One region of the Streptomyces sp. NPDC028305 genome, then DNA from elsewhere that is predicted to be linked to it. Evidence: riboswitches for the same ligand, from Rfam matches in the RefSeq annotation. Region 1 holds a riboswitch; each other region holds the start of a gene.

Region 1 (7,077 bases):
CGGCTGCCGTACCCGGTTCATCGCCTTCTGGAGCGAGGTGGACCAGCTGATGATCCCCGCGGAGACAGCGAGGATCGACCATCCGGATCTCCTGGCGCACAGCGTCCGCGTCAACGGAATCGGACATCTCACCCTTCCGGTGCACCATGCGGTCGCCGCCGACATATGCGAGGCGCTGGACGCCGCCGAGGGGGTACCGACAGACGCTTCAGGCGCCGCCTCGGTTGCGTGACAGGGCCGGAAGTTGCCGAACAGTAATCGAACACCCGGCCAAATTACGGCGTCCAGTCCACCGAAAGGCGGCCAAATGCCCGTGCCGGCGTTACTCAAAACCTGATGAAGATTGTCGCCGTCCCAAACTGGCGGGTACAGTCGCCGCTAATTCTCCTGCTGCCGAGGCGAAAGAGAAGTGGTGGTGAACGACCGTCACCCGTCGGGGATCACAACCTCGACCGTCCCCGCTCCCGACGCCTCATATCCGTACTACGAGGCATACGACCAGCAGGGCACAGCGCACGGCTACGCCGGGTACGACGGCTACTCCACCGGCAACTTCGACGGCCTCGCCGCCTCCTACAGCGACGGCGACCCTCTCTTCGGCGCCCTTCCCGGCAGCCATGACGGCGGCGGCTACGGCACCGGCCACGATGGCTCCGCCAGCGGGCAGTACGACGCCACGCAGTGGGGCAGCACCGGCGGCGCCTATGACTCCGGCACCTATGACACCACCGCGATGTGGGCCAGTTCCGGCGTCCCGCTGTCCGGCACCATCCCGGCCCAGCAGGGCTCCGACACCGGCGGCCAGTGGGACGCCACCGCCTGGGACACCTCCGGCCACCACGACCTGACGGCCGCCCAGGTCCCCCAGTCCGCCCAGTCCGCCGAGTGGGACGGCACCGGGCAGTTCGACACCTCCGGGGTCGACACCGGGCAGACCCAGTTCTGGGACATGAGCGCCTACGCGACCGTCGACGAGTCGCAGTACGGCCAAAGCGAATACGGCCAAAACGATTACGGCCAGGGCGAGTACCAGGAGGGCGGGTACGAGCACGGCGGATATCAGCAACAGCCCGCCGAGCACCCGTACGCCGCCCCCGAGGCGGAGCCGGAACCCGGGGCGGCGGCCGTGCACCAGGCCGAGACCCAGACCTCCCTCATGGTCCTGGACCTCGACTCCCCCCAGGCCGGCACGGCCGACTCCGCCGATTCCCCCGAAACCACCGCCCCCTCGGACCTCGCCGACTCCGCCGACGACGCCGACTTCGAGGGCGACAGGACCACCGAGTCCGAAGCGGTACAGCTGCCCTCCCCCCGCCGGGAGAGCGGCCGCAGCCGTCGCCGCGCCCCCTCGGCCCGCCCCAAACGCTCGGCGCTCCTCACCGTCGCCGTCCCCTCCGTCTGCGCGCTGGGCGTCACCGCCGTGGCCGCCGCCTCCGTCAGCAACCTCGGAGACGACAAGAAGGACGCCAAGACCACGCAGGCCGCCGCGGACACCCCGCCGGTCAAGGCCTCGGTCGCCAACAGCAAGCTGGACACCCAGCTCGCCGCGGGCCTCGAGGACGCCGATGACTTCCGGGCCCGCGCCAGCCGCACCCAGGAGCGGATCGACCTCCGGGCGCGCCAGGCGGCGGAGAAGAAGCGCAAGATCGAGGAGGCCGCGCGCAAGGAAGCGCTGCGGCCGAAGTTCGCGCTGCCCGTCGCGCAGCACGGCCTGAGCGCCACCTACGGCCAGGCCGGCATCAACTGGATGTCGGTGCACACCGGCATCGACTTCCCGGTCAGCTACGGCACGCCGGTCATGGCCGCGACCGACGGCACCGTACGCACCCAGTGGAACGACGCCTACGGCAACATGGTCATAGTGACCAGCCCGGACGGCACCGAGACCTGGTACTGCCATCTGAGCAGCGCCAAGATCCGGGGCGGCACGGTGAAGGCCGGGGACGTCATCGCGTACTCCGGGAACTCCGGCAACTCCACCGGCCCGCACCTCCACTTCGAGGTGCACCCCGGCGGCGGTTCGGCCATAGACCCGCTCTCGTGGCTGCGCAGCCACGGCCTCGACCCGACGTAGGCGTAGGCGTACGCGGCCTAGGCGTCGCAGGCATAGGCGCCCTGGGCGGCGGCACCGCGGCCCGCGCGGGCCGCGGTGCACCCCCCTACAACTTCACAGCTTCTCTACCGGTGCGTATCTCAGCAGCAGCCGCTTCGGCTTCTCCCCTCCGAAGTCGATCGTCGCCTCCGCGTTGTCCCCGCTTCCCTTCACCGCGACCACGGTGCCGAGCCCGAACGCGTCATGGGTGACCCGGTCGCCGATGGCCAGCGCGACCACCGGCCGCTCCTTGGCCCGCCGCGTGGCGAAGCCGGCGGCCCCGGCGCCCGCCCTCGAACGCGACGAGGACAGCGAGGACGCGACCCCCGCGGCGGCCCCGATGGCCCCCATCGACGCCGACGGGGTGGCGGGCCCGGTGCGCTGCCAGCGCACATACTGGTCCGGGATCTCCTCCAGGAACCGCGACGGCGGGTTGTACGCGGGCTGCCCCCAGGCGCTGCGCATCGTCGACCGCGTCAGATAGAGCCGCTCACGCGCCCGCGTGATGCCGACATACGCCAGCCGCCGCTCCTCCTCCAGCTCCTTGGTCTGGCCGAGCGCACGCATATGCGGGAAGACCCCGTCCTCCATACCGCTGAGGAAGACCACCGGGAACTCCAGGCCCTTGGCGGTGTGCAGCGTCATCAGCGTGATGACCCCGGCGCCCTCGGCGTCGTCGTCCGGGATCTGGTCGGAGTCTGCGACGAGCGCGACCTGCTCCAGGAACTCCGCGAGCGTGCCCGGGGTCTCCTCGCCGCGATCCTGCTCGTACTCCAGGGCGACGGCCGCCAGCTCCTGGAGGTTCTCGATGCGGGTCTCGTCCTGCGGGTCCGTGGACGCCTGGAGCTCCGCCAGATAGCCCGTGCGCTCCAGCACCGCCTCGACCACGGTGGCCGGCCCCGCCCCCGACTCGGCGATCGTCCGCAACTCCTCCATCAGGACGTTGAACCGCTTCACCGCGTTGGCCGAGCGGGCCGCCATGCCGTATGCCTCGTCGACGCGGCGCAGCGCCTGCGGGAAGGTGATCTTCTCGCGCTGCGCCAGCGCGTCGATCATCGCCTCGGCGCGCTCGCCGATGCCGCGCTTCGGCACGTTCAGAATGCGGCGCAGCGGGACGGAGTCCTCCGGGTTGGCCAGCACCCGCAGATACGCCAGGACGTCACGGACCTCCTTGCGCTCGTAGAAGCGCACGCCGCCGACGACCTTGTACGGCAGGCCGACCCGGATGAAGACTTCCTCGAAGACACGGGACTGGGCGTTGGTCCGGTAGAAGACGGCGACGTCTCCGGACCTGGCGTCGCCCGCGTCCGTCAGCCGGTCGATCTCGTCGGCGACGAACTGCGCTTCGTCGTGCTCGGTGTCGGCCACATAGCCGGTGATGGTCGCCCCGGCGCCGGCGTCGGTCCACAGGTTCTTCGGGCGCCGGTTCTCATTGCGCTCGATGACGGCGTTGGCCGCGCTGAGGATCGTCTGGGTCGAGCGGTAGTTCTGCTCCAGGAGGATGGTCGTGGCGTCCGGGTAGTCCTCCTCGAACTGGAGGATGTTCCGGATCGTGGCGCCCCGGAAGGCGTAGATCGACTGGTCGGCGTCGCCCACCACGCACAGCTCGGCGGCCCCGAGCACCTCGCCCTCGTCCGCGCCGCCGTCCGCGGCGGCCACCGGGCCCGGCCCGACCAGCTCGCGCACCAGCGTGTACTGCGCGTGGTTGGTGTCCTGGTACTCGTCGACCAGGACGTGCCGGAAGCGGCGGCGGTAGTGCTCGGCGACGTCGGGGAACGCCTGGAGCAGATTGACCGTCGTCATGATGATGTCGTCGAAGTCGAGGGCGTTGGCCTCGCGCAGCCGCGACTGGTACATCACATACGCCTCGGCGAGCGTCTTCTCGAAGCCGTCCGCGGCCTGCCCGGCGAAGGTCTCCTCGTCGATCAGCTCGTTCTTCAGGTTCGAGATCTTGGCGCTGAAGGACTTGGGCGGATACCGCTTCGGGTCCAGGTCGAGATCCCGGCACACCAGCGCCATCAGCCGCTTGGAGTCCGCCGCGTCGTAGATCGAGAAGGAGGAGGTGAAGCCCAGCTTCTTGGACTCCCGGCGCAGGATGCGCACACAGGCGCTGTGGAAGGTCGACACCCACATGGCCTTCGCGCGCGGGCCGACCAGCTCCTCGACCCGCTCCTTCATCTCGCCCGCGGCCTTGTTGGTGAAGGTGATGGCGAGGATCTGGCCGGGGTGGACCCCGCGCGCGCCGAGCAGATACGCGATGCGGTGGGTGAGCACCCTGGTCTTGCCCGACCCGGCGCCCGCGACGATCAGCAGCGGCGAGCCGGTGTGCACCACGGCGGCCCGCTGCTGCTCGTTCATCCCCTCGAGCAGCGCGGACGTGTCCACCGCGGGCCGCGCCGCGCCGTCGCGGTAGTACGCCTCCCTGGGGACGGGCGCGTCGAACTTCCCGTCGAAGAGGTCGTGTGGAACGCCCTCAGCTGCGGGGTGGCCGTCGTCCTCGGGCGGCGGAGGCTCCTCGTCCGAGGGCCCGAGGTCCGCCAGGAAGCTGTCGTCAAAGAGGCTGCTCATCGCTCACCGAGTCTAGGCTGCCGCACTGACAGCGTACGTGCGGATGTCACGAAACGGTTTCGGGACAATTCGAACACCAGGCTTCACATGAGCCCCACAAGCCCACTACCGTCCTCGATCAGGCGGTCCGGAACCCGTCGGCGACCGCGTCGACACGGGCTGTCTCCGCCGAGTCCGGTCCCGCCGCGAGGCAGCCGGAGCCGGGGACCCAGAGGCACCACTGGGGTGAATCGGACCATGTGGCGACGTCGGCCGTCACCATCCGGTCCGTAGGGCAGCCTTCCGACGCCCGAACCCGACAGCTAACCCGGTAGGCGGTCCACGGAAGGAGTCGCCTCCCTTGGCGTCGCACCGCAAGCCGCGGACCCGAATACTGGACTCGGCCACCGGCCGCCGCACCGCCGTCGGCGTCACGACGGCCGCCCTCGCATCCGTCACCCTCCTCTCCCAGACGGCGAGCGCCGAGCCCGGCAAGCCGAAGCCGTCGGTCGAAGAGGTCAAGAAGAAGGTCGACACCCTCTACCACCAGGCGGAGTCCGCCACCCAGAGCTACAACGCGGCCAAGGAGCGCACCGGCCGGCAGCGCGCCAAGGTCGACCAGCTCCTGGACAGCGTCGCCAAGCGCACCGAGAAGCTGAACGAGGCGCGGCGCACCCTGGGCAGCCTCGCGGCCGCGCAGTACCGCAACGGCGGCATGGCCTCCAGCGCCGCGACGCTGCTGTTCGCCTCGGATCCGAAGGGCATCTTCGACCAGTCCCATCTGATGGACCGGCTGTCCAGCGGGCAGAAGAAGGCCGTCGACGACTTTCTGACCCAACAGGCCACGGCCGCCAAGGAGCGCACCAAGGCCAGTGAGAGCCTGGCCACGCTGACCCGCTCGCAACAGGAGCTGAAGACCCAGAAGCAGACCGTCCAGGGCAAGCTCACCCAGGCGCGCCAGTTGCTCTCGAAGCTGACCGCGGAGGAGAAGGCGCGGCTGGCGGCGATTGAGAAGAAGAAGGAAGAGGAGGCCCAGCGCAAGGCCGCGGAGCTGGCGCGGCAGCAGCGGGAGGCGGCGGCGAAGCGACAGCAGGAGCAGCAGGCGCAGCAGAAACAGCAGGAACAGGCGAGCGGCTCCAGCTCTTCGGGGTCCGCCGGCTCGTCCGGGTCTTCGGGTTCGTCGGGCTCCTCGGGCTCTTCGGGTTCCTCCAGTTCGCAGACCACCAAGGCCGACAAGGCCATCGCCTTCGCGCGTGCCCAGGTCGGCAAGCCGTACGTCTGGGGCGCGACCGGCCCCAACTCCTACGACTGCTCGGGGCTCACCCAGGCCGCCTGGAAGGCCGCCGGGGTCTCACTGCCGCGCACGACCTGGGACCAGGTGAAGGTCGGCACGCGGGTGTCGACCGCCGACCTCCAGCCGGGCGATCTCGTCTTCTTCTATGACGACATCAGCCATGTCGGCCTCTATATAGGCGACGGAATGATGATTCATGCCCCGAAGCCGGGTGATGTGGTGAAGAAGGCGCCGATCACCGAGATGCCGATCTACGGCAGCGTCCGGCCGGCGTAGCGGCTTCCCGGGTCCCGGAGGGCGGTCGGCCCACCGGGACCCGGAACCCGTCTCCCGGGACCCGGGAGACGGTGGCTCAGGTGCCGGGCTTGCGGCCGTACACGTAGACGTCGTCGCCGTTCCGCAGCAGGCTCCAGTACTTCTTGGCGTCCGCCTTGCGCATGTTCACGCAGCCGTGGGAGCCGGGCGGCGACCACACGCTCCCCGAGATGGAGTGGAAGGCCTGGCCGCCGTCGAAGAACTGGCTGTACGGCATCGGGACGTCGTAGATCGTCGACCAGTGGTCGATGTTCCGCCAGTAGATCTTCTTCAGCCCGACCCGGGTCTCATACCGGTCGCGGCCGGTGCGCACCGGCACCGGGCCGTACACCAGCCGCGAGCCGTCCTGGATCCAGCTCAGCTGGCGCGTGAGGTCCACACAGGCGATGCGGCCCTTGTTGGTGGGGCACTTCCTCGCCTTGTTCGGGTTGTGCCCGGCCGCCTTCTGCGTGTTGATCAGGTTCATCACGCCCCAGGTGACCGGTCCCGCATAGCCGATGGTCGGGCTGATGCCGTGGTTGACCTGGAACTTCTGGATCGCGAGGCAGTCCGCCCGCGACTGCCGCCCGTCCACCGGGCGGCCCAGGAACTTCTCCACCTTCTTCTGATACGGCCCCGTGCTCGTCGTGCACGACGAGGCGGCCTGCGCCGGAGTGGCCAGCGCCACCGCCAGCGGCACCACCATCCCCGCTACCCCCAAGGCCACGCCTGTCCGGCGGCCCCACGCCGCAAGTACCCCCACTATCCGCTCCCTTCGGCTGCCTTGCCCGATGAGACACACAGTGGGGACAAAAGGTTGCGCGGAACCTGACAGGAGCGGTCAGGCCCC
Region 2 (7,077 bases), on a different contig from region 1:
CCGTCGGGGCCACGCCGGCGACGTTGGCGGTGATACCGGTGCGGGTGTCGCAGTCGTTGGCCTGGATCGCGGCACCGTTGTTGCTGGCGTTGACGCAGTCGGAGCCGATCTCCTGGTCACCGGTCGGCGCAAGGATTCCGACGTTGGCGGTGATACCGGTGCTGGTGTCACACGAGTTGCTCTGAATGCCGCCGTGCGAGCCGAGCAGGGATCCGAAGCCGTGAGCGCTCGCGGCCCCCGTGGTGCCGATGACCATCGCGCCGGCCGCAGCGGCCATGAGAGCGGCCTTCTTGCCAATCTGCATTGGTTGGTGCCTCCATTTAGGTTCTCCGCGAATTCCGCAGACGCCTTAACAACGAAGGCATTTGGCGAAGGATCCGGGGCCGGTCGCAGCTTCACCCGTCCGCCGCAGTAAGGATATCTTCGCAGCTTCTCCCGCATGGCCCGCCCATATAAACGCGGCCCCCGGCGGGAGTTGTCCGCCGGGGGCCGTTGCGCGAGGCCGTCAGGAACTCTTCATCCGGAACGGCTCCCGTTCTTACGCTTGCCGTTCCCGTCTCCGTCTCCGGAGATGTTGGCGCAGTGGGTCTCGTCCGAGACCTTCGGCCCGGGAGCCAGCGGCGAGATCGTGATGGGCCCGATGGCGGAGTTGGTGTCGCACTTGTTGCTCTGCTTCAGCACTCCGCCGTTCTTGCTGATGTTGATGCAGTTGGTCCGCCTGGTGATATCGGACGACCCCGCGAGACCCAGGTTGATGGTGATGGGTCCGATGGCGGAGTTGGTCCGGCACCGGTTGCTCTGCTCCAGCACCCCCGACTCGCTGCGGTTGACGCAGTTGGTCTCGGTCGAGAGGTCTCCCGTCGGAGCCAGACCGACGATCGAGATGGGCCCGAGTACGGAATTGGTGTCGCAGCGGTTTTTCTGGCTGCCGCCCCCGCCGGACGAGGGATGGGCGCCCGAGCCGTTTTCGGTGGCGTCGGCGGTGCCCGCGCCGCCGACGGCCAGCGCACCGACCGCGGCCAGAAGCAGCGCGGTCCTCTTGCGCCTGTGCATAGAGCCTCCAAATGGGTTCTCGACGGTTATCCGCGAACATGTGACCAACGAGGAGCGGTCGGCGATGGGTCTCCGGGCCGCCGCACCTATACCCGTCCGGCGCATTAGAGACATCGTCAGTCTGCGCTGGCCGATTTCCTCTCGCAACGCCAAGGCGGCCCCGGACGAAGTGGTGTCCGGGGCCGCGATGTAAGCCAGAGGTGTGTTCACCCTGTTTTCCTCATCGGGGAGAACACAGTGAGCGGGGCATGGAATCAGCCGCCGTAGCCACCACGGCGCTCGTGGCCGGACTTCTCGTCGCGGCGCTCCTCGCGGCGCTCCTCACCACGCTCCTCGCCGCGCTCCTCACCACGCTCCTTGACAACGACGGCCCTGGGCTCGGAGATGTTGGTGCAGCTGCTGCCGATCTTGTTGTCGCCGGTGGCGCCGAGACCGGCGACGCCCGCGATCACGCCGCTGCTGGCGTCACAGTCGTTCTCCTGGAAGGCGACGCCGCCCTTGTTGATGTTGGTGCAGGCGCTGCCGATCTCGTTGTCGCCCGTCGGCGAGGCGATGGCGAGGTCGAGGATGAGGCCGCTGGAGGCGTCACAGTCATTGACCTGGACGCCGCCAATACCGCCACCGCCGCCGCCGTAAGCGGACGCGCCGCCGGCGCCGACGAGCACGATCGTGCCTGCGGCCGCAGCCAGGAGAGCTGCCTTCTTTACGATGTTCACTTAATTCCTCCCGGTGGGTGTCTGCCGCGGAATCGCGGACATCGACGTCAACGAAGTAAATCTGCAAAAGCTTCGGGCTGGCTTTCACCTTCACTCGTCCGGCATAATTAGTCCCTCCTTTGCCTCGCTCGCCTTGCGGCTTCAGTGAAAGAAATGGGCCGGTCGGAGCACAGGTGAGAGGTGGGGGTGAAGTCCTTTATGCGAAATGCGAAAAAGGCCTCGTCAACCCCGTCCGGTAGCGGAATCCCCCCGTCCGGGTTGTTCGACGGGCCGAACGAGTGATATATCCGAGCATCCCGACGCAGGACTGAGTGAGGTACGGCCCACAGACGGCTTCGCCCGAACCGCACGCGCGTCCTGTGTTCGCGCCGCTACGGTAAGTGCGCGAGGAAGTCGCCGGGGGGACGGCGAGCGGACGGCCGGGAGGCGGGAGGAGACAGACATGGGGCACTCACGAGCGGGCGCGGGTGGCGGCGGGCCCGCCGAGCATCTGGACGGGCTGCTCGCCCGCGCGCAGAACGGCTTCGAGATCGACGAGGCGGTGCTGGGCCGGGCCCGCGACGCCCTGATGCACCAGTCCGAGCTGCGTTCCTGCCGGCAGTGCAACGAGCCCTCCGGCCCGCTCGGCTACAGCACCTACCGCCATATCTTCCTGCTCCCCGACGGCAGCAGCCTGCTGCTGTGGGAGCTGGAGCACAACACCGGCCAGGACCACCGTCCCCTCTTCGAGCTCTACGCCGACGAGGACGCCCTGGCCCTGGCCGAGCGCCGGGTGCACGAGCGGATCGGCGGCGCCCGCTGGGACGAGCTGGAGGGGTTACCGCTTTGGCTGCCCGAGCAACTGCTGCACGCGGTCGCGCCGGTGGAGACCCCGCGCGCGTACGTGGCCGACAACTCGGCCGACCACGCCCGCCGCGTCCTGCGCCGCGCGGAGAACCCCGACCGCCCCGGAGCGGCCACCGAGCAACTGCTCTCCACGGCGTTCGCCCATGACATCGCTCTGGCCCCGAAGCCGCGCCGCCGCTCCGGCGGCCCCGACGCCACCTGGTGCCGCTTCTACGAGCACGCGTTCCTCCTGGCCGGCGGGGACGAGATCGTGCTGTGGGAGCTGGAGCACAACCTGACCGCCGACGGGCGGCTGGTGTGCGAGGTGTATCTCGACGAGGTCTCCGCCGAGCTGGCGGCGGACCGCCACGCCCGGGCGCTCGGCGTTGACCTCTGACTTCTCCCGCGCGCACCCACCTGGCCGACACCGACTCGCACGCCGCCCCGCCGACCCGGAGCCTGGTGGGGTGGCGTAAGAGGAGCAGAGGACCAGGGGAAAGCGAGAGCGACCGGTGCGGGTGCGAGGGAGCAGGGCTCGTACGGGCGCCCGTACGAGCCCGCTCAAGGGACCGCGTACAAGGCGGCGTACGAGACCGCGTACGCGACCGCGCGCACCCGGGCGCGGGGAACCGCGCGCGGACGGGCCCCGCGCGGGCGACGAGGCGCCCGGGGGCGCCGCAGGCCGCCGCTTCGCGCCCTGGCTCCCCGGCATCCTGATCGCGGGCGGGATCGCCTTCGACCTCGGCACCCCGCCCCAGTACACGGCCGCCCCCTTCCTCGCCGCCGCCCCGCTCGTCGCCGCTCCGTTCTACTCGCCGCGGCTGACGGCCGTCACCGCGGCCGTAGCGGTCGCCGCCGCCTGCCTGCTGGCCGAGTTCCACGGCGTCGGGGACTGGGCCCAGGCGGCCACCGAGGTCGCCACCGTCGTGACGGTCGCCCTGCTGGCCCTCCTCACCAACCACGTCATCCACCGCGGCGGCCGGCGGCTGGCCTCGGCGCGCGGCATCGCGGAGGCGGCCCAGCGCGCCGTCCTGCCCGCGCCGCCCGCCCGCCTCGCCGGCCTGGACGTCGCGGCCCGCTACGTGGCCGCGGAGCGCGATGCCGCGATCGGCGGCGACCTCTACGCCGTGCAGGACACCCCGCACGGCGTACGGATGCTCATCGGCGACGTACGGGGCAAGGGGCTGGGGGCGGTCGAGGTGGTCGCGATCACCATCGGCGCCTTCCGGGAGGCCGCCGAGCAGGAGGCGACGCTGGAGGGGCTCGCGCTGCGCCTGGAGCGGGCGTTGCAGCGGGAGCGGGCCCGGCGGGGCGACATCGAACAGTCCGAGGGGTTCATCACGGCGGTGCTCGCCGAGATCCCCCGCGGCGACTCCCTCCTCCGCCTCATCAACCGCGGCCACCCGGCGCCTCTCCTGCTGCACGCCGACGGCTCGGTGTGCAGCCCCGAGCCCGAAGTACCGGCGCTGCCGCTGGGGATGGGCGACCTGGGGGCGTGGCCGGACCGGGTGGAGGAGCTGCCGTTCGCCGAAGGGGTGACCCTGCTGCTGTTCACCGACGGCGTGAGCGAGGCGCGCGACGAGCGGGGCGTGTTCTACGACCCGGCGGTCCGGCTGCGCGGCCTCGGCTTCACCGGACCGGTGGAGTTGCTCGACGCGTTGGTCGCGGACGTGGAGCGGCACACGGGCGGCGGGACCGCGGACGACATGGCGCTGCTGGCGCTGCGCCGCTCCCCGGTGACGCCCGGCACCGCGCCTTAACACGCTCCGTAGCGGACCATGATCATTACGGATAACGATTGACGCACGATCAGGTCGAGGGCGTTTCCGGGTGCGCTTGGACAGCCGCCGACTCGCCCTCATCTGTCCCATGTTCGGCGTTAAGTTCACCTCAAAGGTTCCTCTGATTCCCGGGAACGGCTTGGAATCAGGTCACGCCTTCTATTAACGTTCGATAACGCAGCGCGGTCGTCACAACCGCCGCAAGAGGCGGCACCGCGCGCCGTCGCCGAATCCCGCACGCACGGCAGCACCCAGCAGCAGAGCGACAACAGCAACACCAAGGGAACCGGGGAACCACCAACCTTGGGGTGAATCGGGTCGAACCTGACCCGTAGGAGACCTTCCTGCTCCGAACCCGTCAGCTAACCCGGTAGGCGAGAGGGAAGGAAAGGAGTGCGCCCGCGTGGCGTCCAACAGGTCTGCCCTTGAAGAAGCTCCGACCCGCCGGTCCGGTGTCGACACCGGTACCGGGACCGCGGTCCGCTACGGCTCCTGGTTCGAACCGGCCGCCAAGGCGGGGGCCGACCAGGACACCGAGACCTGGGAGGAGTGGAATCCCACCGAGGAGTCCATAGCCCCCGTACGCGGCAAGCACCGCGTCCCCAAGCAGCGCGGCGGCACCATGGCCCGCAGCGGCGCCGTCCTCGGCGTCGGCGTGATCGCGGCGGTCGGCGCCGGCGGGATGGCGACCGCCAAGGACCGCCCCAAGGCCCCCATATCCATGCCGGACCTGGCGCACGTCGCCGGTCAGGTGCAGGACGCCCTCCCCGACGCCAAGGACCTGCCCGGCATCGGCGCGCTGTTCTCCGACTCCGGTTCCGACTCCGACGGCTCCACCACCGCCACCCCCCTCTCCACGGCCGGCCTGACCTCCGAGGACGAGGAGAACGGCGCCACCGACGCGGGCGAGGCACTGCGCGCCCGCATCCTCCAGCAGGCCGAGAACCAGCAGAACGCCGCCGACGAGTCGCAGCGCGACGCCGCGGCCGACGCCGCCGCCAAGCAGGCCGCCGAGAAGGCCGCCACCGCTGCCAAGAAGGCCTCCGACGCGGAGGCGAAGCGCAAGGCCGAGGCCGAGGCCAAGAAGAAGGCCGCCGAGGCGGAGGCCAAGCGGAAGGCGGAGGAGGCGGCCAGGAAGAAGGCCGAGGCCGAGCGCCTGGCCAAGCTCGCCGCCCAGTACACCCTGCCCGTCGCCTCGTACACCCTGACCGCGTCGTTCGGCCAGGCCGGCGACATGTGGTCGGCCGACCACACCGGCCAGGATTTCGCCGCCCCGACCGGCACCCCGGTCAAGGCGGTCCACGGCGGCACCATCACCTCGGCCGGGTGGGCCGGTTCGTACGGCTACCGCATCGTGCTCAAGCTGAACGACGGCACCGAGATCTGGTACTGCCACCTGTCGTCGATGGTCCGTACGTCGGGCTCGGTGACGACGGGCGAGGTCATCGGCCGCGTCGGCGCCACGGGCAACGTGACCGGCCCGCACCTCCACCTGGAGGTCCGCCCGGGCGGCGGCAGCCCGATCAACCCGATGCCCTGGCTCCGCGACCACGGCCTGACCCCGTGACCGCCGCGCTCCCGTCCCCGCAGGCCCTATAGACCGGTCCGACCGGTCCGGCCCCCGCACCCCGGCGGCCTTGGCGCTCTCTCCCCCCTTGACGCCAAGGTCGCCGGTTTTTTTCGCGAGGGTGAACCCGCTCAGGGATGGGAATACGCCCTTCCGCCACCGCGCTGAAATAACGCATGGCTGACAACAAGCAGACCGACAACCGCAAGCAGCTCGGGGACCTGTCCGTGTTCCCTCTGTCACTCGGCGGGAACGTCTTCGGCTGGACGGCGGACGAGGCCGAGTCCTTCGCCGTGCTCGACGCCTACGTGGCGGCGGGCGGCAACTTCATCGACACCGCGGACGTCTACTCCGCGTGGGTGCCGGGCAACTCGGGCGGGGAGTCCGAGACCATCCTCGGCAACTGGTTCGCCTCCCGCGGCAACCGCGCCGACATCGTCCTCGCGACCAAGGTCGGGGCCGGTGTCCCGACCCCCCGCGGCCTGTCCGCCGCGGCGATCAAGACGGGCGTCGACGAGTCCCTGAAGCGTCTGCGCACCGACTACATCGACCTTTACTACACGCACTACGACGACACCTCGGTGCCGGTGGAGGAGATCATCTCCACGCTGGACGAGCTGGTGAAGGCGGGCAAGGTCCGCCAGATCGCGGCCTCCAACATCTCCGCCGAGCGACTCGAGGCGTCCCTGGACTTCTCGGCGAAGGAGGGCCTGGCCCGCTACGTGGCCCTCCAGCCGCACTACAACCTGGTCTCCCGCGACACCTTCGAGGGCCCGCTCGCCGATGTCGCCGCCCGCCACGGCGTGGCGACCGTCCCGTACTACGCCCTCGCGTCCGGCTTCCTCACCGGCAAGTACCGCCCCGGCGCCAGGGTCGACAGCGCCCGGGCCGAGGGCGCGGCCAAGTACCTGGACACCGAGCGCGGCCAGAAGGTCCTCGCCGCCCTCGACGACGTGGCGGCCAACCACGGCGCCCAGCACGCGACGGTCGCCCTGGCCTGGCTCGCGGCCCAGCCGACGGTCGTGGCCCCGATCGCGAGCGCGCGTACGGTGGACCAGCTGCCGGCGCTGCTGGCGGTGGCGGAGCTGAAGCTGACGGCGGAGGAGCTGGCGCTGCTGACGTCGGCGTCGGAGTA
Region 3 (7,077 bases), on a different contig from region 1:
GGCAGTAGGGCCCGCGGCGTCGCGTGCCGATGGCTTTCGCCTGAACGCACCGCGCTCGTCGCACGCAGCGCCGCTGCGCTCTCCTCACGCGGCACGCCCAGACTCGGCCCTCGACCCGCTCCTTCTCCCGCGCTCCCTACTCCCGGACGGTCTTATCGTCGGGGGATGCCAGACCAGCCCCGCCCCGACTGCCCCTCGACCCTTTTCAGCTGGGAGTTCGCCGACGACCCGTATCCGGCGTACGCCTGGCTGCGCGAACACGAGCCTGTTCACCGGACCACCCTGCCCAGCGGTGTCGAGGCATGGCTGGTGACCCGCTATGCCGACGCGCGGGCCACGCTCGCCGATCCCCGGTTGTCGAAGAATCCGATTCACCACAGTGAAGTCGCCCACGCCAAGGGAAAGGTGGGCATTCCGGGTGAGCGCGGCGCGGACCTCATGACGCATCTGCTCAATATCGACCCGCCCGACCACACCCGGCTGCGGCGGCTGGTGTCCAAGGCGTTCACGCCGCGCCGTGTGGCGGCCTTCGCTCCGCGCGTCCAGGAGCTGACCGACCGCCTCATCGACGACTTCCAGGCGAGAGGGGAGGCGGACCTGATCCATGAGTTCGCCTTCCCGCTGCCCATCTACGCCATCTGCGATCTGCTGGGCGTGCCCCGCGAGGACCAGGACGACTTCCGGGACTGGGCCGGGATGATGATCCGTCACGGGGGCGGGCCGCGCGGCGGGGTGGCCCGGGCGGTGAAGCGGATCCGCGCCTATCTCGCCGATCTCATCCACCGCAAGCGGGAGTCGCTGCGCGAGGGTGAGGCGGATGACTTGATCTCCGGGCTGATCCGGGCCAGTGACCACGGCGAGCACCTCACCGAGAACGAGGCCGCGGCCATGGCCTTCATCCTTTTGTTCGCCGGCTTCGAGACCACCGTCAATCTCATCGGCAACGGCGTCTACGCGCTGCTGCGCGACCCCGCCCAGTGCGACCGGCTGCGCCGGGCCCTCAATGAAGGGGACGAGGGGCTGCTGGCGACCGGTGTCGAGGAACTGCTCCGCTATGACGGGCCGGTGGAGATCGCCACCTGGCGGTTCGCCACCGAACCCGTGGTGATCGGCGGCGAGCGGATCGCCGCGGGCGAGCCGGTGCTGGTGGTGCTCGCCGCCGCCGACCGGGACCCCGAGCGCTTCGACGCACCCGATGTGCTCGATCTCTCGCGCACCGACAACCAGCACCTCGGGTACGGCCATGGCATCCACTACTGCCTGGGCGCTCCGCTGGCCCGGCTGGAGGCCCAGACCGCCATTGGCACCCTGCTGCGGCGCCTGCCGGATCTGCGGCTCGCGGTGGAGCCGGAGGATGTGCGCCGGCGCGGCGGCCTGATCATGCGGGGGCTGCGCGAACTGCCCGTGACCTGGGGCCCGGTCGCCGGGGTCGGGCCGGAAGCAGGGCCGGCGGCAGGGCCCGGCAACGCCTCGGGAGCGGGGCATAGGTGACATAACGTCAGTCACGTGATCGCTGCGTGACCTGGGATACATCTGCTTGTGATGATCGTATGGCGTCGCTATGTTTCGACCGACGACTCAGCCGCCACACGAGAGGCAGAACGCATGCGCTCCGGGAACGGTCGACACCGCCGCCCCCGTCAGGCTCCGGCAATCGTGCTCGCAGCGGGGGTGACCGGCGCGGGCATCGCCATGCCGCTCTTCGGCGCCGTCAGCGCCCAGGCCGCGGAAGCCCAGACCTGGGACCGCGTCGCCGAGTGCGAGAGCGGCGGGATGTGGAGCGCCAACGGAGGCAATGGCTTCTACGGCGGTCTCCAGATCACCTTGGACATGTGGAAGAAGTACGGCGGCCAGCAGTACGCCCCGCGCCCCGACCTCGCCAGCCGCTCCCAGCAGATAGCCATCGCCCAGGCGATCCTCGGCGACCGCGGGCCGGACGCCTGGCCGAGCTGTGCGCTGGGTGCCGGGCTCGCCGACCTCGGCGACGCGCTGGACGGGAACTCCGGCGGCAAGGGCGGGCCGGAGGCCAAGGATTCGGAGGAGCCCACGGGGATCGACGACTCCAAGACGGGGGAATCGTCCGGTAATTCCGGTCAGTCCGATAACTCCCGTGAATCCGATAACTCGGAGGAGTCCGGTAAGTCCGACAAGACCGGGACGCCGGATCCCTCCGCGACCGGCGACGGCGCGGACGGCAGCGCGGTCGATGGCGCTTCCGACGGGAAGGGCCACGGCAAGTCCGGCGACTCCGACCGCGCCGCCGACGAGACGTCCCGCGGGGAGGGCGGCGCGCCCTCCGGCGCCGACAAGGGCGCCAAGGGCGACAAGGTCGACGAGGACTCCTCCGCGCCCACCGGCCGCCACCGCGGCGCACCCGACGCCCAGGAGGGCGAGTCCGGGGACGCGTCGGACGAGGCGCGGCCCTCCGGGCGGCACGCCTCGCGCGGCGGCGAGGGCCGCACCGAGATCACGCTTCCGCCCCTCGGCCGCGAGGACTCCAGCGTGCGCACCGATGACGCCTCGTCAGACACCGTGGACGGGCAGGAGGCCAACGGAGACTGGGCCCGGCTGTACCAGAGCGACAAATCGCTCATCGGGGGCAACCCCGGCCTCATCCACCCTGGTCAGCGTCTCGATCTCAGCGCGAGGTAGCGGCAGTTCGGGGTGAAATGCCCGATCTGGCGGCAGTGAGACATACATCTCGTCACATCGCCCGGCCTGTGCCTCCTGTCCGATCTTTCCGTACCCGGCCTCACCTGCGTAGATGTGGGACGGCTGGGTGCGGATCGGGCCGCCTTCGCTGAGATATGGGGGTTTGAACCTCATCGGAAGGTGTGTTTAACGTCTTCCCGCTCGCTACCGCGGGCACCGTCGATCGTCACGCCGAGTCCTGCCGGCGGTCGGGGGGAACCAGACGCGTCAGCGCCGAAGGCAGGAGCGGGGGACCCAAGGTAGGTGCCGCGGCGGCCCGGAGACGGGCTCGGTCGGCTAGGGGTGAAGACGGACGCGGTCAGCCGCGTCCGGCCGGGCAACTCACGTCCGAACCCGACAGCTCACCTCGTAGGCGTCGGTGAGGAACGAACATGCGTAACGACAAGGGTAAGCACCGCCGTCCCTCGAAGGTCACCCGCATCGCCGCACTCGCCGGCGTCGCCGGTGCGGCCATCGCCGCACCGATCCTGGGGGCCACCTCCGCCTCGGCCGCGACCACCGCCCAGTGGGACAAGGTCGCGCAGTGCGAGTCCGGCGGCAACTGGTCCATCAACACGGGCAACGGCTTCTACGGCGGCCTCCAGTTCACCAACTCCACCTGGGCCGCGTACGGCGGTACGTCCTTCGCCTCCCGCGCCGACCTGGCCACCAAGGACCAGCAGATCCAGATAGCCGAGAAGGTCCTGGCCGGGCAGGGCAAGGGCGCCTGGCCGGTGTGCGGCACGGGGCTGACCACCAGCGGCACCCCGACCCCCTCCAGCTCCACCACGCAGTCCTCGAAGCCGGCCCAGCCTGCCAAGCCGGCCCAGCCCGCGAAGCCGGCCCAGCCTGCCAAGCCCGCCCAGCCCGCCAAGCCGAAGGCGCAGCCCCGCGGCGAGGGTCAGCACGCCGCGCGCGGTGAGGCCCGCCACACGTTCAAGAAGGGCGACGGCGAGTACAAGGTCAAGTCCGGCGACACCCTCTCCAAGATCGCCGAGGCGCACCACGTCAAGGGCGGCTGGAAGAAGCTCTTCGAGCTGAACAAGGACATCGTCGAGGACGCCAACCTCATCTACCCGGGCCAGCAGCTCCACCTCGGCTGACCCCCCGCCGGGACCGTTCCCCCCAGCCCGGCGACCGCGACCCCGACATCCCCGAGGACCGCCCCGGCCGGGCGCGCCGCCCCCCCACCTGAGGCGCGCCCCGCCGGGGCTTCGTCGGGCCCGGCCCCCGGGCCCGTTAGGCTCATGCCGGAGAACGACAGACCCATACGAAGGAGAACCTCGTGCCGTCCATCGACGTCGTCGTAGCTCGCGAGATCCTCGACTCGCGAGGCAACCCCACGGTCGAGGTCGAGGTCGGCCTCGACGACGGCAGCACCGGCCGTGCCGCCGTGCCCTCCGGTGCGTCCACCGGTGCCTTCGAGGCCCTCGAACTCCGCGACGGTGACAAGAACCGTTACGGCGGCAAGGGTGTCGAGAAGGCCGTCCTCGCCGTCATCGAGCAGATCGGTCCGGAGCTCGTCGGCTACGACGCCACCGAGCAGCGCCTGATCGACCAGGCGATGTTCGACCTGGACGCCACCCCGGACAAGTCCTCGCTCGGCGCCAACGCCATCCTCGGCGTCTCGCTCGCCGTGGCGCACGCCGCGTCCGAGGCCTCCGACCTCCCGCTCTTCCGGTACCTCGGCGGGCCGAACGCCCACCTGCTGCCGGTCCCGATGATGAACATCCTCAACGGCGGCTCGCACGCCGACTCCAACGTGGACATCCAGGAGTTCATGATCGCGCCGATCGGCGCGGAGTCCTTCTCCGAGGCGCTGCGCTGGGGCACCGAGGTGTACCACACCCTGAAGTCCGTGCTGAAGGAGCGGGGCCTGTCCACCGGCCTCGGCGACGAGGGCGGCTTCGCCCCGAACCTGAGCTCCAACCGCGACGCCCTCGACCTGATCGTCGAGGCGATCAAGAAGGCCGGCTACCAGCCGGGCCAGGACATCGCGCTGGCGCTCGACGTGGCCGCCTCCGAGTTCTACAAGGACGGCACCTACACGTTCGAGGGCAAGGCGCGCAGCGCCGCCGAGATGACCGCGTACTACGCCGAGCTGGTCGACGCGTACCCGCTGGTCTCCATCGAGGACCCGCTGAACGAGGAGGACTGGGACGGCTGGAAGACGATCACCGACCAGCTCGGTGACAAGGTCCAGCTGGTCGGCGACGACCTGTTCGTCACCAACCCGGAGCGGCTGGCCCGCGGTATCGAGAGCGGCACCGCGAACTCGCTGCTGGTCAAGGTCAACCAGATCGGCTCGCTGACCGAGACCCTGGACGCGGTCGAGCTGGCCCAGCGCAACGGCTTCAAGTGCATGATGTCGCACCGCTCCGGCGAGACCGAGGACGTCACCATCGCCGACCTGGCCGTCGCCACCAACTGCGGCCAGATCAAGACCGGTGCCCCCGCCCGCTCCGAGCGCGTGGCCAAGTACAACCAGCTGCTGCGCATCGAGGAGATCCTCGACGACGCGGCGGTGTACGCGGGCCGCTCCGCCTTCCCGCGCTTCAAGGGCGCGGTCGTCAAGGGCTGAGCCCCGCCGAGTCTGACCGCCGTCCCCGGCCCCGGTCCCGTACCGTGGCCGGGGACGGCGTACACAGCGAAGTCATGACCGGGGAGGCGACGTGCCGGCGGATCGGGATCGGTTCTCCACCGCGACCAGGCTGAGGGCGTTCGGCGAGCACGCCGCCGCCCGCGTCTACCGCGCCCGTATCCGGCGCCGCCGCAGCCGTCTCACCGGCCGGGCCGCGCTCCTCGCGCTGGTCGTCTGCTCGCTCGTGGTGGCCCTCGCCTATCCGATGCGGCAGTACATCTCGCAGCGCTCGGACATCTCCGAACAGCGGCGCCAGGCCGAGAAGGAGCGCGCGGACGTCAAGAAGCTGCTGGAGCAGAAGGCCAGGCTCCAGGACCCGGCGTACGTCGAGCAGCAGGCCCGCGAGCGGCTGCACTTCACGCGGCCGGGGGAGACCGGCTACAGCGTGGTCGACGGCGGCGGCGAGACCGAGCGCTCGTCCGACCAGGGCGCGGCCGACCGCCCCTGGTACAGCAACATGTGGGACAGCGTCGATAAAGCTGACAAGGCGGATAAAGCCGACCAGGCGGACGCGACGGACCACGCGGGCCGCGCCGGGCGCTGACCGAAGAAACCGGCCGCCCCGGGCGGCCGGTCCGAACCGATCGAAGAGAACATCCCACCCATGGACACGCCTCCTCCGCAGACGGAGCCCACCGCGCCCACCGACGCGGACATCGCCGCCGTCAAGGAGCAGCTGAACCGCCTGCCGCGCGGGCTGCGCGCCGTCGCGCACCGCTGCCCCTGCGGCAACCCGGACGTCGTCGAGACCGCGCCGCGGCTCGAGGACGGCTCGCCCTTCCCGACCCTTTACTACCTGACGTGCCCGCGCGCCGCCTCGGCGATCGGCACGCTGGAGGCCGAGGGCGTGATGAAGGACATGTCGGCACGGCTGGCCGCCGACCCCGGGCTGGCCGACGCCTACCGGGCGGCCCATGAGGACTATCTCGCGCGCCGCGACGCGATCGAGGTGCTGGAGGGGTTCCCGAGCGCCGGCGGCATGCCGGACCGGGTGAAGTGTCTGCATGTCCTCGTGGCCCACTCCCTCGCCGCGGGCCCCGGCGTCAACCCGCTCGGGGACGAGGCCATCGCCCTGCTGCCGAAGTGGTGGGCGAAGGGGCCGTGCGTGACGCCGTGCGGCGGGGCGACGGACGCCGAAGAGGACGCGGGGGACAGAGCATGACCCGCGTCGCGGCCGTGGACTGCGGCACCAACTCGATCCGGCTGCTGGTGGCCGACGCCGATCCGGCCACCGGGCGGATCACCGAGCTGGACCGCCGGATGCGGATCGTCCGGCTCGGCCAGGGCGTGGACCGCACCGGGCGGCTGGCCCCCGAGGCCCTGGAGCGCACCTTCGCGGCCTGCCGTGAGTACGCGGAGGTGATCGGCGGGCTCGGCGTCGAGCGGGTCCGCTTCGTCGCCACCTCCGCCTCCCGCGACGCCGAGAACCGCGAGGAGTTCGTGCGCGGGGTCGTGGCGTTCCTGGGCGTGGAGCCCGAGGTGATCAGCGGCGACCAGGAGGCGGAGTTCTCCTTCACGGGCGCCACCAAGGAGCTGACCGACCGCGAGGGCTTCGCCCGGCCGTATCTGGTCGTGGACATCGGCGGCGGCTCGACGGAGTTCGTGGTCGGCGACGAACGGGTACGGGCCGCGCGCAGCGTGGACATCGGCTGTGTGCGGATGACGGAGCGTCATCTGGTCGTGGACGGCCGGATCACCGATCCGCCGGCGGTCGGTCAGATCGCCGCCATAAGGGCCGACATCGA
Region 4 (7,077 bases), on a different contig from region 1:
TCGGTGCGCGGGGGTGGCGGGGCCAGCCGGACGGCCGCGCCGAGCACGGACAGGCCGTGCGGGGCGACGACGACCGGTTCCAGGTCGACGCCGACCACCTCGGGATGGTCGTCCACCAGTCGGGACACCCGCAGCAGAAGCTCCTCCAGCGCCGCGGTGTCGACGGGTCTTGAGCCGCGCCAGCCGAACAGGAGCGGCGCGGTCCGGATGGATCTGATCAGCTCCGCGGCGTCCCGGTCGGTGGCCGGGACGAGCCGGTGCGCGGTGTCGCCGAGCAGCTCGGAGGGGGCTCCGGCGAGCCCGAAGGAGAGCACCGCCCCGGCGGCGGGGTCGATGGCGGCCCGTACGACGGTGTCGACGCCGCGCGGGGCCATCCGCTGCACGACGAGCCGCAGCTCCTCGGGGGCGCCGAGGTACCCGGTCAACTCGGCGTAGGACCGGCGCAGTTCCGCCTCCCCGCCGAGGTCGAGCCGCACACCCCCGAGGTCGGCGCGGTGGCGCAGCTGGGGCGCGGTGGTCTTGAGGGCGACGGGGAAGCCGAGCCGGGCCGCGGCCCGTACGGCGGCGTCCGGGTCGGGGGCGGGGAACGCGGGCAGCACGCTGACGCCGTAGCGGGCGAGGAGGCGCTGGGCGTCGGGGGCGGACAGGCTGACGGGGGGCGGGGCCGGGACCTCGGGGCGGGGGCCGCCGGGCGGGGCCGCCTCGGTCGAGTCCGACGGGGCGAGCAGCACGTCGATGTCGGCCGCGGCCCCCGCCTCGTCGATGTCCTCGTACTGGGGCACCCGCCCCGGCTCTTCTTCGGCCTGCCGGCGCCACCGCGCGTACCCCACGGCCTCGGCGAGGGCCCGTACGGCGCGCTCCGCGGCCGGGTACGCGGGGATCCGCGGGGCCGGGAAGGGTTCACCGCCCTCCTGTCCCCCGTGTGCTCCGGGGGCGCCCCAGGGCGCGGCCAGGGCCTCGACGAGCCCCGGGATCTCCAGGTGGACCACCGCCACCGGCTTGGCCGCGCCGCCCGCCGCCGCCTCGGCGGCCGCGCCCCGCATCGCCCCGGCGAGGTCGGCCGCGTCTGCGTCGCCGACCCAGGGGATGGCGGTGACGACGACCGCGTCGCACGCGTCGTCGGCGAGGGCCGCTGCCAGGGCCCGCCGGAAGTCGTCGCGGGCGGCGGCCGTGGTCAGGTCGCGGGGCGGCAGCGGGCGCAGCCCCTCGGCGAGGCAGGCGTCGTAGGTGAGCAGCCCCAAGGACTCGGAGTTGCCGAGGATGGCGATGCGCGGGCCGGCGGGGAGCGGCTGGGAGCCGAGCAGCAGCCCGGCGTCGACGAGCTCGGTGACGGTGTCGACCCGGATGACGCCCGCCTGCCGCAGCAGGGCGGAGACGGTGGCGTCCGGGATGCCGGTGGCGGGCACGGCGTGGCCGGTGGGGGCGCTGCCGCTGTGCCGGGCGCCCTTGACGACCACGACCGGCTTGACCGCGGCCGTGCGCCTGGCGAGCCGGGTGAACTTGCGGGGGTTGCCGATGGACTCGAGGTACATCAGGGCGACGTCCGTCCGCGGGTCGTCGTACCAGTACTGGAGGAGGTCGTTGCCGGACACGTCGGCGCGGTTGCCCGCGGAGATGAAGGTGGAGACCCCCGCGGTCCCCGCGCCGCGCCGGTCGAGACCGGAGAGCAGCGCGATGCCTATCGCCCCGGACTGGGTGAACAGGCCGAGCCGGCCGGGGGCGGGCAGCCGAGGCGAGAGGGAGGCGTTCAGCCGCACGCCGTCGGCGGTGTTGATGATGCCGAAGGCGTTGGGGCCGATGATCCGCATGCCGTAGGTGCGCGCCTGGCGGACCAGCTCGCGCTGGCGGTCGCGGCCCTCGGGCCCGCTCTCCGCGTAGCCGGCGGAGACCACGACGAGGCCCTGGACGCCGTGTTCGCCGCAGTCCGCGACCACGGACGGCACCTGGTCGGCGGGGACGGCGACGACGGCGAGGTCGACCGGCCCGTCGATCTCGCGGATCGAGCGGTGGGCCGGGACGCCCTCGGGGTCCAGCCGCTTCCACTCCCCGGGGAAGCGGCGGTTGACGGCGTGGACGTGCCCGGTGAACCCGCCGTCCAGGAGGCCGCGCAGCACGGTGCGGCCGACGCCGCCCGGGGCCCGCCCGGCGCCGATGACGGCGACGGAGCCCGGGGCGAGCAGCCGCTGTACGGAGCGGGCCTCGGCGCGCTGCTCGCGGGCGCGCATGACGGCCAGGGAGCGGTCGGTGGGTTCGAGGTCGAGCTCCAGCCGGACGACGCCGTCCTCGAAGCTGCGCTTCTGGGTGAAGCCCGCATCCGTGAACACCTTGATCATCTTGGTGTTGGCGGGCAGCACCTCGGCGGCGAAACGGCGGATGCCGCGCTCGCGGGCGACGGCGGCGATGTGCTCGAGCAGGGCGGAGGCCACCCCGCGGCCCTGGTGGGCGTCCTGGACGAGGAAGGCGACCTCGGCCTCGTCGGCCGGGCCCGTCGCGGCCAGGCCCTGGCCGTCGATCCGGTCGTAGCGGACGGTGGCGATGAACTCGTCCCCGACCGTGGCGGCCAGGCCCACCCGGTCGACGTAGTCGTGGTGCGTGAAGCGGTGGACGTCGCGATCGGAGAGCCGGGGGTAGGGCGCGAAGAAGCGGTAGTACTTGGACTCGTCCGAGACCCGTTCGTAGAAGCTGACCAGGCGCTGTGCGTCGTCGGCGGTGATCGGGCGGATCTGGGCGGTACCGCCGTCGCGGAGCACCACGTCGGCCTCCCAGTGGGCCGGATAGGCGTGGGTGTCGGACGGGGGCCGCATGGGGCCCAGCCTACGGCGCGGGTGGAGAGGGGTCCGGACATCCGAATGGCGGACCCCTCTTGCGTGAAGAGGAGGTGTCGAGGGAAGGTCCGTATCGGACCCGTACGGGCACGCTCGGGCCCACTCGGACACCTTCCGGGCAGACCCAGACACCGACACCGTATGATTTGGTCTAGACAACAACCACACCGCTTCTGAAGGGCAACACCATGGCTGAGCGCCGCGTCAACATCGGCTGGGCCGAGGGCCTGCACGCCCGCCCCGCGTCGATCTTCGTCCGGGCGGCCACCGCCTCCGGCGTCCCCATCACGATCGCCAAGGCGGACGGCACCCCGGTCAACGCCGCGTCCATGCTCGCGGTGCTCGGCCTCGGCGCCCAGGGCGGCGAGGAGGTCGTCCTCGCCTCGGAGGCGGATGACGCCGAGGTCGCGCTCGACCGTCTGGCCAAGCTGGTCGGCGAGGGGCTCGAGGAGCTGCCGGAGACCGTCTGACTGGCTCCGGCTCCGCCGTCGGCGGATCGATTCGGCACGGCCGCGCAGCGCGGCCGCGGTGCCCCATTCCGGGCGACCGCGGCCGCGTTGTTTTATGTTTTCCGCCCGCGCTCCGCACACACCACCTGAATACGGGGACACGAAATCAGCGGCCACGGAAATCCACGGCCGCGACACATCGGCGATAATTCCAAGAAGTTGTATACGGGGCCGCTGTTAATTCCGCGCGCCCGCATTGTTTACGGAATGTTTCGAAGTCCTCACGCGGGGGGGACGGCGCAGCCGGTATTCCGACATCGAGCGCTCGGCGTGAGCCGCGGCGAGCGTCCGGGCGCGGTCGGCGTCGCCCCGCGCCACCGCGTCGACCAGCGCCCCGTGCTCGCTCCAGGACTCGACGGCCCTGAGCGAGAAGTCGGGGCGTCCGGGGCCGCCCGGGACGGGCGGCGCGGACCGGCGGGGCTCCACCGCGTACACCCAGGCGATCTTGCGCCGCAGCTGCACCAGCAGCCCGGCCAGGCTCGGGCTGCCGGACGCCTGGGCCAGCGTCTCGTGGAACCAGTCGCTCAGCGACCGCAGTTCGCCCAGCTGACCGCGCTGGGCCCGCTCCTGGCCCAGCCGGACCAGGCCGCGCAACACCTTCAGATGCGCCTCGGTGCGGCGCTGGGCGGCCCGGGCGGCGCCCAGCGGCTCCAGCAGCGCGCGGATGTCCAGCAGGTCGGCGGCCTCCCGGTCGGACGGCTGGGCCACGCATGCGCCCGCGTGCCGGCGGGTGGTCACGAAGCCCTCCGACTCCAGGGTGCGCAGGGCCTCGCGCACGGGCACACGCGAGACGCCGTACCGCCGGGCGAGGACTTCCTCGGTCAGCCGGCTGCCCGGCGCGAAGGTGCCGGAGACGATGTCGTCGCGGATCGCCGTACACACCGCGTGCGCCGAAATCCGGCGGCTGCCGTGGACCGCGGTCGTATCGCCGTTCACTTACGGTCCCGCATTGTCGAACCTCCGCCTTAATCTCCGCGAAACGCAGCCGATTGACGCGTGTTCAGCGACTCTATTCTAAGCGGCTGGAATTTCCGATGGGCGGGGGGATTTCATGGATATTTTTTGGCCAGGGCGAGCGGACGGACAGCGGGCGGACGGACAGACAGACAGACCGAAGGCCCCGGGTCCGTGGGACCGGGGCCTTCGGGCGGCGTGCGGTTGATCAGATGTTGACGCCGTGCGAGCGCAGATAGGCGACGGGGTCGATGTCCGAGCCGTAGTCCGGGCTCGTGCGGGCCTCGAAGTGCAGATGCGGCCCGGTGACGTTGCCCGTGGCGCCGGACAGGCCGATCTGCTGACCGGGGGTGACCGCCTGGCCGACGGAGACGCTGAGGGACGACAGATGCGCGTACTGGGTGTAGGTGCCGTCGTTCATCTTGATCACGATGTTGTTGCCGTACGCGCCGCCCCAGCCGGCCTCGACGACGGTGCCGGAGCCCACGGAGTGCACCGAGGTCCCGGACGCGGCGTGGAAGTCCACCCCGGTGTGGCTGCCGGAGGACCACAGGCCGCTGGAGGCCTGGTAGCTGGTGGAGAGGTACGAGCCGGAGACCGGCAGCACGAACATGTTCAGCCGCTTGCGCTCCGCCTCGCGCGCCGCGCGCTCCTTGGCCTCACGCTCCTGCTTGGCCTTCTTCGCGGCCGCCTCCGCCTTGCGCTTCGCCTCCGCGGCCAGCCGCGCGGCCTCCTTGCGGGCGTCGGCCTCGGCCTGCGCCTTGGCGGCGGCCTCCGCGGCGAAGGACTGCTGGGTCTCCGCCTGGGCGGCGACCTGGTCGGCGAGCTCGTCGCCCATGGCGACCGCCTGGCGCAGCCCGGTGTCCTCGGCGCCGCGCCCGTCGTCCGAGGCCGCGAGCGCCGGGGCGGCGAAGCCGGCGACCACGCCGGAGGCGGCCAGTGTGGCTATGCCCGCCAGGTTGGCGCCGGAGCGGGCGGTACGGGGGGCGCGTCCGGGGCGGCGGTGCTTCCCGGTGGTACGGGTGATCGCCATGAAGCGGCGCACTCCTTTCCTTCCCTCTCGCCTACCGGGTTAGCTGACGGGTTCGGAGCAGGAAGGTCTCCTACGGGCCCCTCGCCCCTCGCGGGGAAGGCGTCCGATTCACCCCTGGGAATCGCCCCTCCGGCGCCGCGGGCGGCAACGGGCGAGGCTGGTTCCCCGGTTCCCCTGGCTCGCGCCGTACGGGGATTCGGCGATGGTTGTCCGTGCCGCGGGCGCGGCGTGTCTCGGGCGGGCAACCGGACTGACGCTAAGCGGGACCGCTTTCGATCACCAAACGGTTCCGCTCTTTTGTTGGTTTCCCCACAGACACGCCCATCCAGATGGGCAACCTCTGCTATAAAGCGGGCGAAACGACCGGTGAAACGGCAACAAAAGGAAACCCCGGCGCCTGAAACGGCGCCAGGGTCCTTGTCCCGGCGGCCCGTTCGCCCAGCTCGCGAGGGCGGCCGGGCGCGTCGGCCTCACGTCAACCTGGGGTAAACCCCCGGGTCATCTCCAGGTCAGCCCTGGATGACGCTCACCTCGCCGATGCCGAGCTCCTTGACCGGCTCCTCGATCTTCGAGGCGTCGCCCACGAGCACCGTGACCAGCCTGTCGGGCGGGAAGGCGCTCACCACCGCGGCCGTCGCCTCCACCGTGCCGGTCTCCGCGAGGCGCGCGTACAGGTGCGCCTGGAAGTCGTCCGGCAGGTGCTGCTCGACCTGGTCGGCCAGCGTACCCGCGACCGCGGCCGCCGTCTCGTACTTCAGCGGGGCCACCCCGACGAGGTTCTGCACGGCGACATCGCGCTCGGCGTCCGTCAGGCCCTCCTCCTTGAGCGTGCCCAGCACCTTCCACAGGTCCTCCAGGGCGGGACCGGTGACCTCGGTGGCCACCGAGCCGCTGATGGCCAGCATCGCGGCGCCCGTGGCCCCTCCAGAGGCGTCCGGGGCCGCCGAGCGGAGCACCTGGCCGAAGGCGCGCACGCCGTAGGTGTAGCCCTTCTCCTCGCGCAGCACCCGGTCCAGCCGGGAGGTGAGGGTGCCGCCCAGGCAGTAGGTGCCCAGCACCTGGGCGGGCCAGATGCGGTCGTGGCGGTCGGCGCCGATCCGCCCGATGAGCAGCTGGGTCTGCACCGCGCCCGGCCGGTCGACGATGATCACCCGGCCGGTGTCATCGGCGGTGATCGGCGGCATGGAGCGGGGCTCGGCGGCGCCGCCCGTCCAGGCGCCGAGGGTGTCGGCCAGCGCCTTGTCGAGGTCGACGCCGGTCAGGTCGCCGACGACCACGGCGGTCGTGGTGGAGGGGCGGACATGCGTCTCGTAGAAGGCCCGCACGGCCGCGGCGTCGATGCCCTCGACGGTCTCCTGGGTGCCCTGGCGCGGGCGGGACATCCGGGACTCCGCCGGGAACAGCGTCTTGGACAGTGCCATCGAGGCGCGCCGGGCCGGATTGGCCAGCTCGTGCGGGATCTCGTCCAGGCGGTTGCGCACCAGCCGCTCGACCTCGCCCTCGGGGAAGGCGGGCGCGCGCAGCGCGTCGGCCAGCAGGCCGAGCGCCTTGGGCAGCCGGGAGACGGGGACCTCCAGGGACACGCGGAGGCCGGGGTGGTCGGCGTGTGCGTCCAGGGTGGCGCCGCAGCGCTCCAGCTCGGCGGCGAACTCCTCGGCGGTGTGCTTGTCGGTGCCCTCGGACAGCGCGCGGGCCATGATCGTGGCGATGCCGTCGAGCCCGGCCGGCTCGGCGTCCAGCGGGGCCGCGAGGTTGA

Evidence for each region. A riboswitch is a leader RNA that binds a small molecule or an ion and turns the genes downstream of it on or off. The one in region 1 is predicted to bind cyclic di-AMP.
Region 2: it holds a riboswitch for cyclic di-AMP, as region 1 does, so the genes downstream of both, ACZ4WQ_RS25430 (M23 family metallopeptidase) here and ACZ4WQ_RS39125 (C40 family peptidase) in region 1, are expected to answer to the same signal.
Region 3: it holds a riboswitch for cyclic di-AMP, as region 1 does, so the genes downstream of both, ACZ4WQ_RS46215 (transglycosylase family protein) here and ACZ4WQ_RS39125 (C40 family peptidase) in region 1, are expected to answer to the same signal.
Region 4: it holds a riboswitch for cyclic di-AMP, as region 1 does, so the genes downstream of both, ACZ4WQ_RS21450 (M23 family metallopeptidase) here and ACZ4WQ_RS39125 (C40 family peptidase) in region 1, are expected to answer to the same signal.

The regions. Positions count from the first base shown of each region.
Region 1 is NZ_JBVHTN010000010.1:340,504-347,580, reverse strand. Features, by position in the region: gene ACZ4WQ_RS39140 (esterase/lipase family protein) at 1-232, shown strand, start outside; gene ACZ4WQ_RS39135 (M23 family metallopeptidase) at 416-2,074, shown strand; gene pcrA (DNA helicase PcrA) at 2,168-4,660, opposite strand; cyclic di-AMP (ydaO/yuaA leader) riboswitch at 4,817-4,992, shown strand; gene ACZ4WQ_RS39125 (C40 family peptidase) at 5,001-6,209, shown strand; gene ACZ4WQ_RS39120 (L,D-transpeptidase) at 6,286-6,933, opposite strand.
Region 2 is NZ_JBVHTN010000006.1:31,850-38,926, reverse strand. Features, by position in the region: gene ACZ4WQ_RS25455 (hypothetical protein) at 1-304, opposite strand, end outside; gene ACZ4WQ_RS25450 (hypothetical protein) at 517-1,053, opposite strand; gene ACZ4WQ_RS25445 (hypothetical protein) at 1,308-1,769, opposite strand; gene ACZ4WQ_RS25440 (DUF6227 family protein) at 2,212-2,991, shown strand; gene ACZ4WQ_RS25435 (PP2C family protein-serine/threonine phosphatase) at 3,107-4,354, shown strand; cyclic di-AMP (ydaO/yuaA leader) riboswitch at 4,641-4,767, shown strand; gene ACZ4WQ_RS25430 (M23 family metallopeptidase) at 4,779-5,942, shown strand; gene ACZ4WQ_RS25425 (aldo/keto reductase) at 6,119-7,077, shown strand, end outside.
Region 3 is NZ_JBVHTN010000016.1:34,763-41,839, forward strand. Features, by position in the region: gene ACZ4WQ_RS46205 (cytochrome P450 family protein) at 166-1,491, shown strand; gene ACZ4WQ_RS46210 (transglycosylase family protein) at 1,657-2,652, shown strand; cyclic di-AMP (ydaO/yuaA leader) riboswitch at 2,914-3,082, shown strand; gene ACZ4WQ_RS46215 (transglycosylase family protein) at 3,084-3,794, shown strand; gene eno (phosphopyruvate hydratase) at 3,977-5,272, shown strand; gene ACZ4WQ_RS46225 (FtsB family cell division protein) at 5,364-5,876, shown strand; gene ACZ4WQ_RS46230 (DUF501 domain-containing protein) at 5,937-6,494, shown strand; gene ACZ4WQ_RS46235 (Ppx/GppA phosphatase family protein) at 6,491-7,077, shown strand, end outside.
Region 4 is NZ_JBVHTN010000005.1:101,807-108,883, reverse strand. Features, by position in the region: gene ACZ4WQ_RS21465 (bifunctional acetate--CoA ligase family protein/GNAT family N-acetyltransferase) at 1-2,804, opposite strand, end outside; gene ACZ4WQ_RS21460 (HPr family phosphocarrier protein) at 3,014-3,295, shown strand; gene ACZ4WQ_RS21455 (GntR family transcriptional regulator) at 3,512-4,270, opposite strand; gene ACZ4WQ_RS21450 (M23 family metallopeptidase) at 4,497-5,321, opposite strand; cyclic di-AMP (ydaO/yuaA leader) riboswitch at 5,335-5,533, opposite strand; gene ACZ4WQ_RS21445 (M16 family metallopeptidase) at 5,831-7,077, opposite strand, start outside.